DNA from 2 places in the Paenibacillus sp. FW104-T2 genome. Region 2 is predicted to be linked to the other one. Evidence: riboswitches for the same ligand, from Rfam matches in the RefSeq annotation. Region 2 holds a riboswitch; the other holds the start of a gene.
The links. A riboswitch is a leader RNA that binds a small molecule or an ion and turns the genes downstream of it on or off. The one in region 2 is predicted to bind glycine.

Region 1 (4,036 bases), on a different contig from region 2:
TCTTGCCTTCAACGGCTTTATCGAACTTTTTGATGATCCATGCAGCCAGTGGTCCGGCAATCATGGCACCCAGGAACATCGGAATGTCACTGCCGACGATAACCCCTATAGTCATGATGGCACCAATGACACCACCACGCTGGCCATGCACCATCGTACCTCCAGTGTAACCGATAAGCAGTGGCAGCAAATATTTGATCATCGGATCTACTAACGTTGCAATCGTTTCGTTAGGGAACCAGCCTGTTTTGATAAACATGGCCGTAATTAATCCCCATGCAATAAATGCACCCATATTCGGCATAACCATGCCGCTTAGGAATCGGCCAAAACGCTGAACGCCTACCCGGAGACCGCCTTTGGAATTGGACGTTTGGTCCAAGTTACTCATTGTATTATCCTCCTCGGATCAAGTAGTTATCATTTATGAAAAGGGTATCATTTCTCCCCTGCTGTTATCCTAAGCCAGATTGGTCTCCGGTTCAACGAAATGAAAGCGTACTTTCGTCATGATCATTGATGACAACATTGTGTTTATGTAATCGTTTTTATGATGATGAGAGGGCTCTAACCATTGATATACTTGGCTTTTTTCGTATGTGACTTATATCATTTACGGTACTAAATTCAATAATATAGCATGTGCGATTCAGCCTTATTCCATCCTGTTCAAGTGTCTCATATGGCAACAAGCCTGTCCTTGGGAACACGAAAAAGCCTGCATGAGCACCAAGGCTCACACAGGCTCTGAAGACGTGCACGACCGTCCAATGTATGAAAAAATCATGGATTAATAAAGGTTATTTAGTGCAAATACATTCTACTCCTCGATGTGCTTACGATATGCATCAGCATTCATCAGTTTAGACAACGCTGTTGTCAAATCACCTTCAACACGAATCTCAATCATCCAGCCTTCTTCGTAAGGCGAACTGTTGACGAGTTCAGGTGCATCCTGCAGTGCTTCATTCACAGCAATAATCGAACCACTTACCGGAGAAAACAAATCCGAAACCGTCTTCACGGATTCAATCGTACCAATGCTGTCTTCCGCTTTTACATCCGATTCAAGGTCAGGCAATTCCACAAACACAATGTCACCCAGCTGATGCTGCGCGAACTCGGTAATGCCGATCCGTACAGTATCCTCCCCTACGGTTTGCACCCACTCGTGCTCTTCACTGTACAGGAAATCACTTTTCAATTCGCTCATCGATATCCGCCTCGCTTTTCATTAATGAGTGCATGCGTCCTTCGGCCAACCCTTTTTCCCAGAACATAGCGTAAGATATTTTTGATTGAAATGTCAAGATACCTCACAAATTATTTGATTTTTGATGATTACGCCTGTAACGCAAACACCCTCACTCTACATATAATGGGTAATATTAGAATAGTAAGCGCACTCTTTTTATATACACGAACAATAAATTAGGATTTATAAATATTATTCGGTTTTTTATTGATTTCTGTGATATCGTTCTTGACATCGATAGGGGATTCACGTTTTAATGAGAGAGTAAATGTTAATCGTTGTGTGCATCACCCGCGGATGAATGTAAAGGGAGAGATTACCCGTGACGCCCAACTCTGGGATGCATGCGGTAACGCCGAAGGAGTAAGCCACCCGACAAGCGGGAGGTGAATCTCTCAGGCAAAAGGACTTTTACGGGACGCAACTCTGGAGAGCATCTATTCGCCCGATATGGGCGTTATGATCACCCAAGGGGAAACCTGCTGCAACCTATTGGCGGGGTAACTCTCAGGTACCAAGGACAGAGCCTAAGAATACAGCGTGCTTCTGGCATGCCGGTTCTTTGGCCTGTCCTTTTCCTTTTTCCCAAAAAAACGAAAGTCAGGATCGAGCCGGCGCTGTCATCAGTAGCCTTAACCATACTTATCCAAGAAAAGAATCATTCATGTTATACACTCGGCCCGGTAGCGGCCATAACGAGGTGATTTGATGTCCGATTTGCTTAGAACTCCACTCTATCCACTTTATCAGCAATATGAAGGTGTACGGTGCATCGATTTTGGAGGCTGGGAGCTTCCGGTGCAATTCAGCGGGATTCAGAAGGAACATGAAGCGGTGCGCGAACGGGCTGGGCTGTTCGATGTATCCCACATGGGTGAATTCACGGTGCAGGGTGAGCAGGCCGAAGCATTTTTGCAGAAACTGACGACCAACGACGTGACCGCACTGGTTCCTGGCCAGGCACAATACACGTTAATGTGTTACCCGGACGGTGGCGTAGTGGACGATCTGCTCGTATACAAGCTGGAAGATCAGCATTATATGCTCGTCGTGAATGCCTCTAATATTGACAAGGACTGGGCCTGGCTGCAAGAGCACATGGTTCCTGGGGTGAGCATGACGAACGACTCCGCAGAAACAGCTCTACTGGCTCTACAGGGCCCGCTTGCTGCAGACATCATCGGAAAAGTTACAGATACTGACGTATCCATAATCGAGCCTTTTCGTTTTGTACAGCATGCTGAGGTCTGTGGTGTAAAACTGCTGCTGTCCCGCACCGGTTATACCGGAGAAGACGGCTTCGAACTATACGTACAGGCAGATCAGGCCGCTGCGGTCTGGAACGGATTGATGGAGGCGGGCGCTGATTACGGTCTGGTTCCGGCTGGACTTGGTGCACGGGATACACTTCGATTCGAAGCGAAGCTGCCCCTCTATGGACAGGAATTATCGCCGACCATTTCACCGCTGGAAGCAGGCGTTGGCATGTTTGTGAAGCTGAATGCCGGACCTTTTATCGGGCACGAAGCACTATTGCAGCAAAAAAATGATGGACCTGCCCGCAAACTGGTCGGCATTGAAGTACTGGAACGCGGGATTCCACGTCCCCACTATCCCATCTACGCGGAAGGCGTGCAGATCGGGGAAGTAACAACCGGTACACAGTCCCCTACGCTGAAGCGCAATCTGGGGCTCGCCCTAATTAACAGCCAATATGCTGCACTCGGCACCCCGCTCGAGATTGAGATTCGTGGCAAAAAGCTGAAAGCCGAAGTTGTGAAGACCCCTTTTCATAAACGGACACGTACGTCAAAGACACCTACCCAAGGAGCTGATCAAGCATGAGCAAGCACCGCTATATTCCCATGACTGAACAGGATCAGAGCGCCATGCTCGCAACCATCGGTGTGGACACGATTGAAGATCTGTTCCAGGACATCCCGCAGGAGATTCGTTATCAAGGCGAGCTGCCTGTCTCCTCCAAACTGGATGAATACGCACTGACACGCCACATGTCGAAGCAGGCTGGCGCCAATGCCAATTTTGAGACACATGCCAGTTTCCTGGGCGCAGGCATATATGATCATCATATCCCTTCCGTGATTAATCACGTCATTTCCCGTTCCGAGTTCTATACCGCCTATACGCCATATCAGCCCGAAATCAGTCAGGGCGAGCTCCAGGCGATCTTCGAATTTCAATCGTATATCTGTGAACTGACTGGCATGGCTGTAGCCAATGCGAGCATGTATGATGGCGCGACCGCATTTGCAGAAGCAGGGAATCTGGCCGCAGCGGCAACTCGTCGCAAACAGCTAATCGTCTCCCGTACCGTTCATCCTGAAGCCCGTCAAGTGTTGAAGGCTTACGCCCATGGTCTGAATTTGGAGATTGTCGAGATTGGTTATCAGGACGGGGTGACCGATTGGGATGCCCTTCAAGCCGCCGTATCGGATGATACCGCAGCTGTCATGATCCAGAGTCCGAACTTCTTCGGTGCCGTGGAAAATGTAAAACAGGCTGCAGACCTCGCGCATGCGCACAAGGGTCTGCTCGTGGTCAGCGCAAACCCGCTGGCGCTTGGTATGCTCGAAGCTCCAGGCAAGCTGGGTGCCGACATCGTTGTCGGTGATGCACAGCCCCTTGGCATCTCCGCTTCGCTCGGTGGTCCGACATGTGGATATTTCGCTGTATCCCAGGCTCATATGCGCCGGATTCCGGGCCGAATCGTTGGCCAGACAACGGATCGCAACGGCAAACGCGGTTTTGTACTGACGCTCC
Region 2 (4,036 bases):
GCCGAAGCTGAACACGGAAAATCCGGAGGTGAAGGACTATCTGCTGAAGGTAGCCGAGTATTGGATCAAGGAAGTGGGCATGGACGGCTGGCGGCTGGATGTCGCGGACGAAGTGGATGATGCGTTCTGGCGCGATTTCCGCCGCGTGGTCAAGGCTGCGAATCCAGAGGCGTATATTCTCGGAGAAATCTGGAACGAATCCTCGGCCTGGCTGCAAGGTGATCAGTTCGACGCTTCCATGAACTATCCGTTTACCGATGCCGTGAATGGTTTCTTTGTCAAAAATAAAATGAATGCCGAGACGTTCGCAAATTCCATCGGACGGCAGCTTTCACGTTATCCATTGCAAGCCAGCGAAGTGGCGTTCAACCTGCTGGATAGCCATGATACGCCAAGACTGCTGACACTGTGTGAAGGTGATCAGCGCAAGATGAAACTGGCAGCATTGTTCCAGTTCACTTATCTGGGCACACCGTGCATTTATTACGGAGACGAGATCGGGCTGGATGGTGACCATGATCCGGGCTGCCGGAAATGCATGGAATGGGACGAGGCGAAGCAGGACCGTGAATTGTTCACCTTTTATCAGCAGCTTATTGCCCTTCGCCATGCCCATCCCGCTCTGCGTGCAGAAGGTCACGTCCGATTCCTGCAAGCCCGTCCTGAAGGCAGCCAGCTGATTCTTGAACGGCAAAGTGAAGATGAACGCATTCTCGTTCTGTTCAATCGTTCGGAGGAAACGGCGATCATTGAATTCGAGGCGGGTACGGACGAATGGACCGAATTGTTGGACGGTAACCACCGCACGGCCAGGGACGGCGATATTCTCGCTGTTGAACTGCCAGCATACGGTTATGCCGTGTTAAGTACGGATATCGTTCAGGGATAAACGGTAAATATTTATTTCTTATCGTTATAGATTACAGGAGCTTTCTCCTGTAAAGCCCGGAGTTAGGCTGAGGCTCTTTCTCTTCAAACAAAAAAAGGCGTCCTGCATGACCTGTAAAGGCCAGCGGACGCTTTTCTCCGTTTGTCTCCCGTATAATAAATCCTATCCTATCAGCCTCGTTCTATGCCTGCTCTGTCTCATTATCCTTCGTGTTCTGTGGTTCGGACTCAGCTTCAGGTTCTGCACGCTTCGCTTTGGGTTTCGCCAGCTTCTCCATCATTTTTCGGCCCGTTGGCGTCTGGGCCAATCCGCCCTGCGCCGTCTCGCGGTGCCTGCTCGGCATCGCACTTCCCACTTCCAGCATGACGTCAATGACTTCGTCCGATGGAATGGCACTTCTTACCCCGGCCAGCGCCATATCGGCTGCAGCCAGTGCCGTTACCGCACCGAGTCCGTTGCGGACGATGCATGGAATTTCAACAAGCCCTGCAACCGGATCGCAGATGAGGCCCAGTGTATTTTTTAACGCGAGACCTACGGCATGAACGACCTGCTCCGGCGTCCCCCCACGCAGCTCCACCATTGCACCGGCTGCCATGCCGATCGCCGAACCGACTTCTGCCTGACAGCCACCCTCTGCACCTGAAATAAACGAGTTATTGGCGATGACATATCCAATTGCACCTGCACAGAATAAGCCGTTCACCAGATGCTCATCACTCCATCCGAATCGCTCCTGGGAGCTGATGAATACACCGGGGATAATCCCGCAAGAACCCGCTGTCGGCGTAGCCACAATCCGGCCCATGGATGCGTTGACTTCAGATACACACAGGGCATAGGCCATTGCCAGTGCGGAAGCGTCCCCCGAGCAGGTTTCGCCCTGGCGAATATACTCGGCCATCTTTTTGCCGTCTCCGCCAGTCAAGCCACTGCGCGAGGTGGTGTCCTCCGTCAGTCCTTTCCGTACAGCCTCTTTCATCACTTGATAATATTCCGACATCTGCCGCACAACGTCCGCTTCCGGCGTATTGGTCTCCTGAACCTGCTCCTCGATCATTAGCCGGGCAATGGTTTTGGATTCAGCCGTACAGATCGTATTCAGTTCATGCAAGTGCTTAAAGCGCATCCGGATCAACCCCTCTCTTCAAATCAATGACGCGAATATCCAGCACATGATCCAGTGAACGCAGGCGTTCCAACATCTCGGCACTTGGTACTCCGTCCATTTCCATCGCTGTTAGTGCTTCGCCATCCCGGGCTTTTCGGTCTACCTGCATATAACCGATGTTAACCCCTGAGGAGCTGATCGTAGACGTCACGGAAGCAAGCACCCCTGCCTTGTCCGCATGACGCAGAACGAGTGTGGGGAATTCCCCGCTGATCTGTACCCGGAAATCATTGAGCGTATGCACCGACACACTGCCGCCGCCAATCGAAGCACCAACGAGTGAACATTGACGCTCACCGTGCCACAACTCAATTTTGACCGTATTCGGATGCGGAGCAGGCAGTCCACTTGTATAGAACTCAACCTCCATACCCGCTTGTTCGGCATACGTCTCAGCGTCCGGTATCCGCGGATCATCCGTGACATAGTCAAGCAAACCACCAATTAACGCCAGATCTGTACCGTGACCTTGATACGTATCGGCAAATGAGCCGTACAGTGTCAGCCTGGCACGTTCAGGGGTACACCCCAGCCACTGCCTTGCAATTCTCCCCAGTCTCGCTGCCCCGGCTGTATGTGAACTTGAAGGGCCCGTCATCGACGGACCGATAATTGAAAAAACATCTTTAAATCGCATCCTGCACCCCTCCATATCGTCATATCCATCCAGACATGCACCATAATGTTCCTTCATTACTGAATGATGACATCAAAAAAGGACAGTAGAAGGCCTTAGGCCCTCTCTCTGTCCTCGTTACCTGAGAGTTTCATGATCAGAGGCAGCCCCATGGGGTACCCTTCTCATCATATACCCCTTGGGTGGCGCATTCGCGCACTCTCCAGAGCTGCGTCCAACGATGGTACATTTACCTGAGAGATTAACCACCTGCGCCGGGTGCGCAGCGGCTTGCTCCTTCGGTGCCTGGCAGCCTACTGAAACCAATGGCCTGCCCAGGTCTCTCCCGCTCGTTTTCATCCGCTGTATCGTATATATTCGCTTGAACACATATCAAACGTTGTCCTTGTGAGATTGATCATTCATATAACAGATTAATATGCAACACACGTAATGTCAACAAAAGTAACGCATCATTATCATCTTGGCAAAATTCCTCTACTATTATATGCAGCTTTCCACGGAATCGTTCAGTTTCCAATAGGATATAGACTAGCTATGTAGTGATTTTGAGGAAGAGCTGTGATCCTTATAATATGACTGTCTTGAAGGAAGCCAGCTCGTAAGCCATAACAGAAGGGCACCCAGCATCAGAACTGCCGAAACGACCGTATATACCGTTCGAAGAGAGATTACTTCGGCAACTACACCCATGACCAAAATCGAAATGACCTGCAATGCACTCAGCATGAGTCCAAGTACGCTGCTCATTCGCCCCATCAAGTCTACCGGTATATTATTCTGATAAAAGGTGACCAGTCCCGTGTTTGCCGGCGCCGAACACAACCCAAGCAGAATAAAGGCGAATGCGGCAAGCTCGAACGAAAACGAAAGAGCGAACAGGAAATAACCAAGCGCAACCAAGAGCACGCCTCCGCCCATCATGTGACGGATGGACAAGTGTTTGGCGAACAACCACACCAGCAGAGAACCCGCCATGTATCCAGCTCCAGTAACACTCATCAACGCACCATACTGTGACTCGGACAGGTTCATGACTTGACGGATAAAAACCACTTCCTGTGCATCCAGCGACATGCCAATAACAAGAATAATCTGGAACAAGGCATAGATGCCCACCACATATCCTGCTTGTCGACTGAATAGCATTACGGCTCGCCAATCCTGGGCAATCAGACGAGGGGTTAACCTTGTCCTACCGCTGCTCTGCTCTCCAGTGCCCAGCCTTGGCAGTAACATCAGGATGAGCGCCGACACCACAAAGGAAGCTGCATTGGCATAGATCGCCGCTGCAGGTGACAGATAGATCAACATGACTCCGGCTATGGCTGGGCCTGTA

Region 1: linked by a shared signal. The riboswitch ahead of gcvT (glycine cleavage system aminomethyltransferase GcvT) and the one ahead of sdaAB (L-serine ammonia-lyase, iron-sulfur-dependent subunit beta) in region 2 are both predicted to bind glycine.

The regions. Positions count from the first base shown of each region.
Region 1 is NZ_JBYTCE010000004.1:256,939-260,974, forward strand. It holds gene AC3WQ3_RS07465 (PTS mannitol transporter subunit IIBC) at 1-391, opposite strand, end outside; gene gcvH (glycine cleavage system protein GcvH) at 821-1,213, opposite strand; glycine riboswitch at 1,553-1,676, shown strand; glycine riboswitch at 1,680-1,781, shown strand; gene gcvT (glycine cleavage system aminomethyltransferase GcvT) at 1,964-3,100, shown strand; gene gcvPA (aminomethyl-transferring glycine dehydrogenase subunit GcvPA) at 3,097-4,036, shown strand, end outside.
Region 2 is NZ_JBYTCE010000007.1:143,580-147,615, reverse strand. It holds gene AC3WQ3_RS11305 (alpha-glycosidase) at 1-889, shown strand, start outside; gene sdaAA (L-serine ammonia-lyase, iron-sulfur-dependent, subunit alpha) at 1,071-2,018, opposite strand; gene sdaAB (L-serine ammonia-lyase, iron-sulfur-dependent subunit beta) at 2,008-2,697, opposite strand; glycine riboswitch at 2,804-2,905, opposite strand; glycine riboswitch at 2,910-3,035, opposite strand; gene AC3WQ3_RS11290 (MFS transporter) at 3,229-4,036, opposite strand, start outside.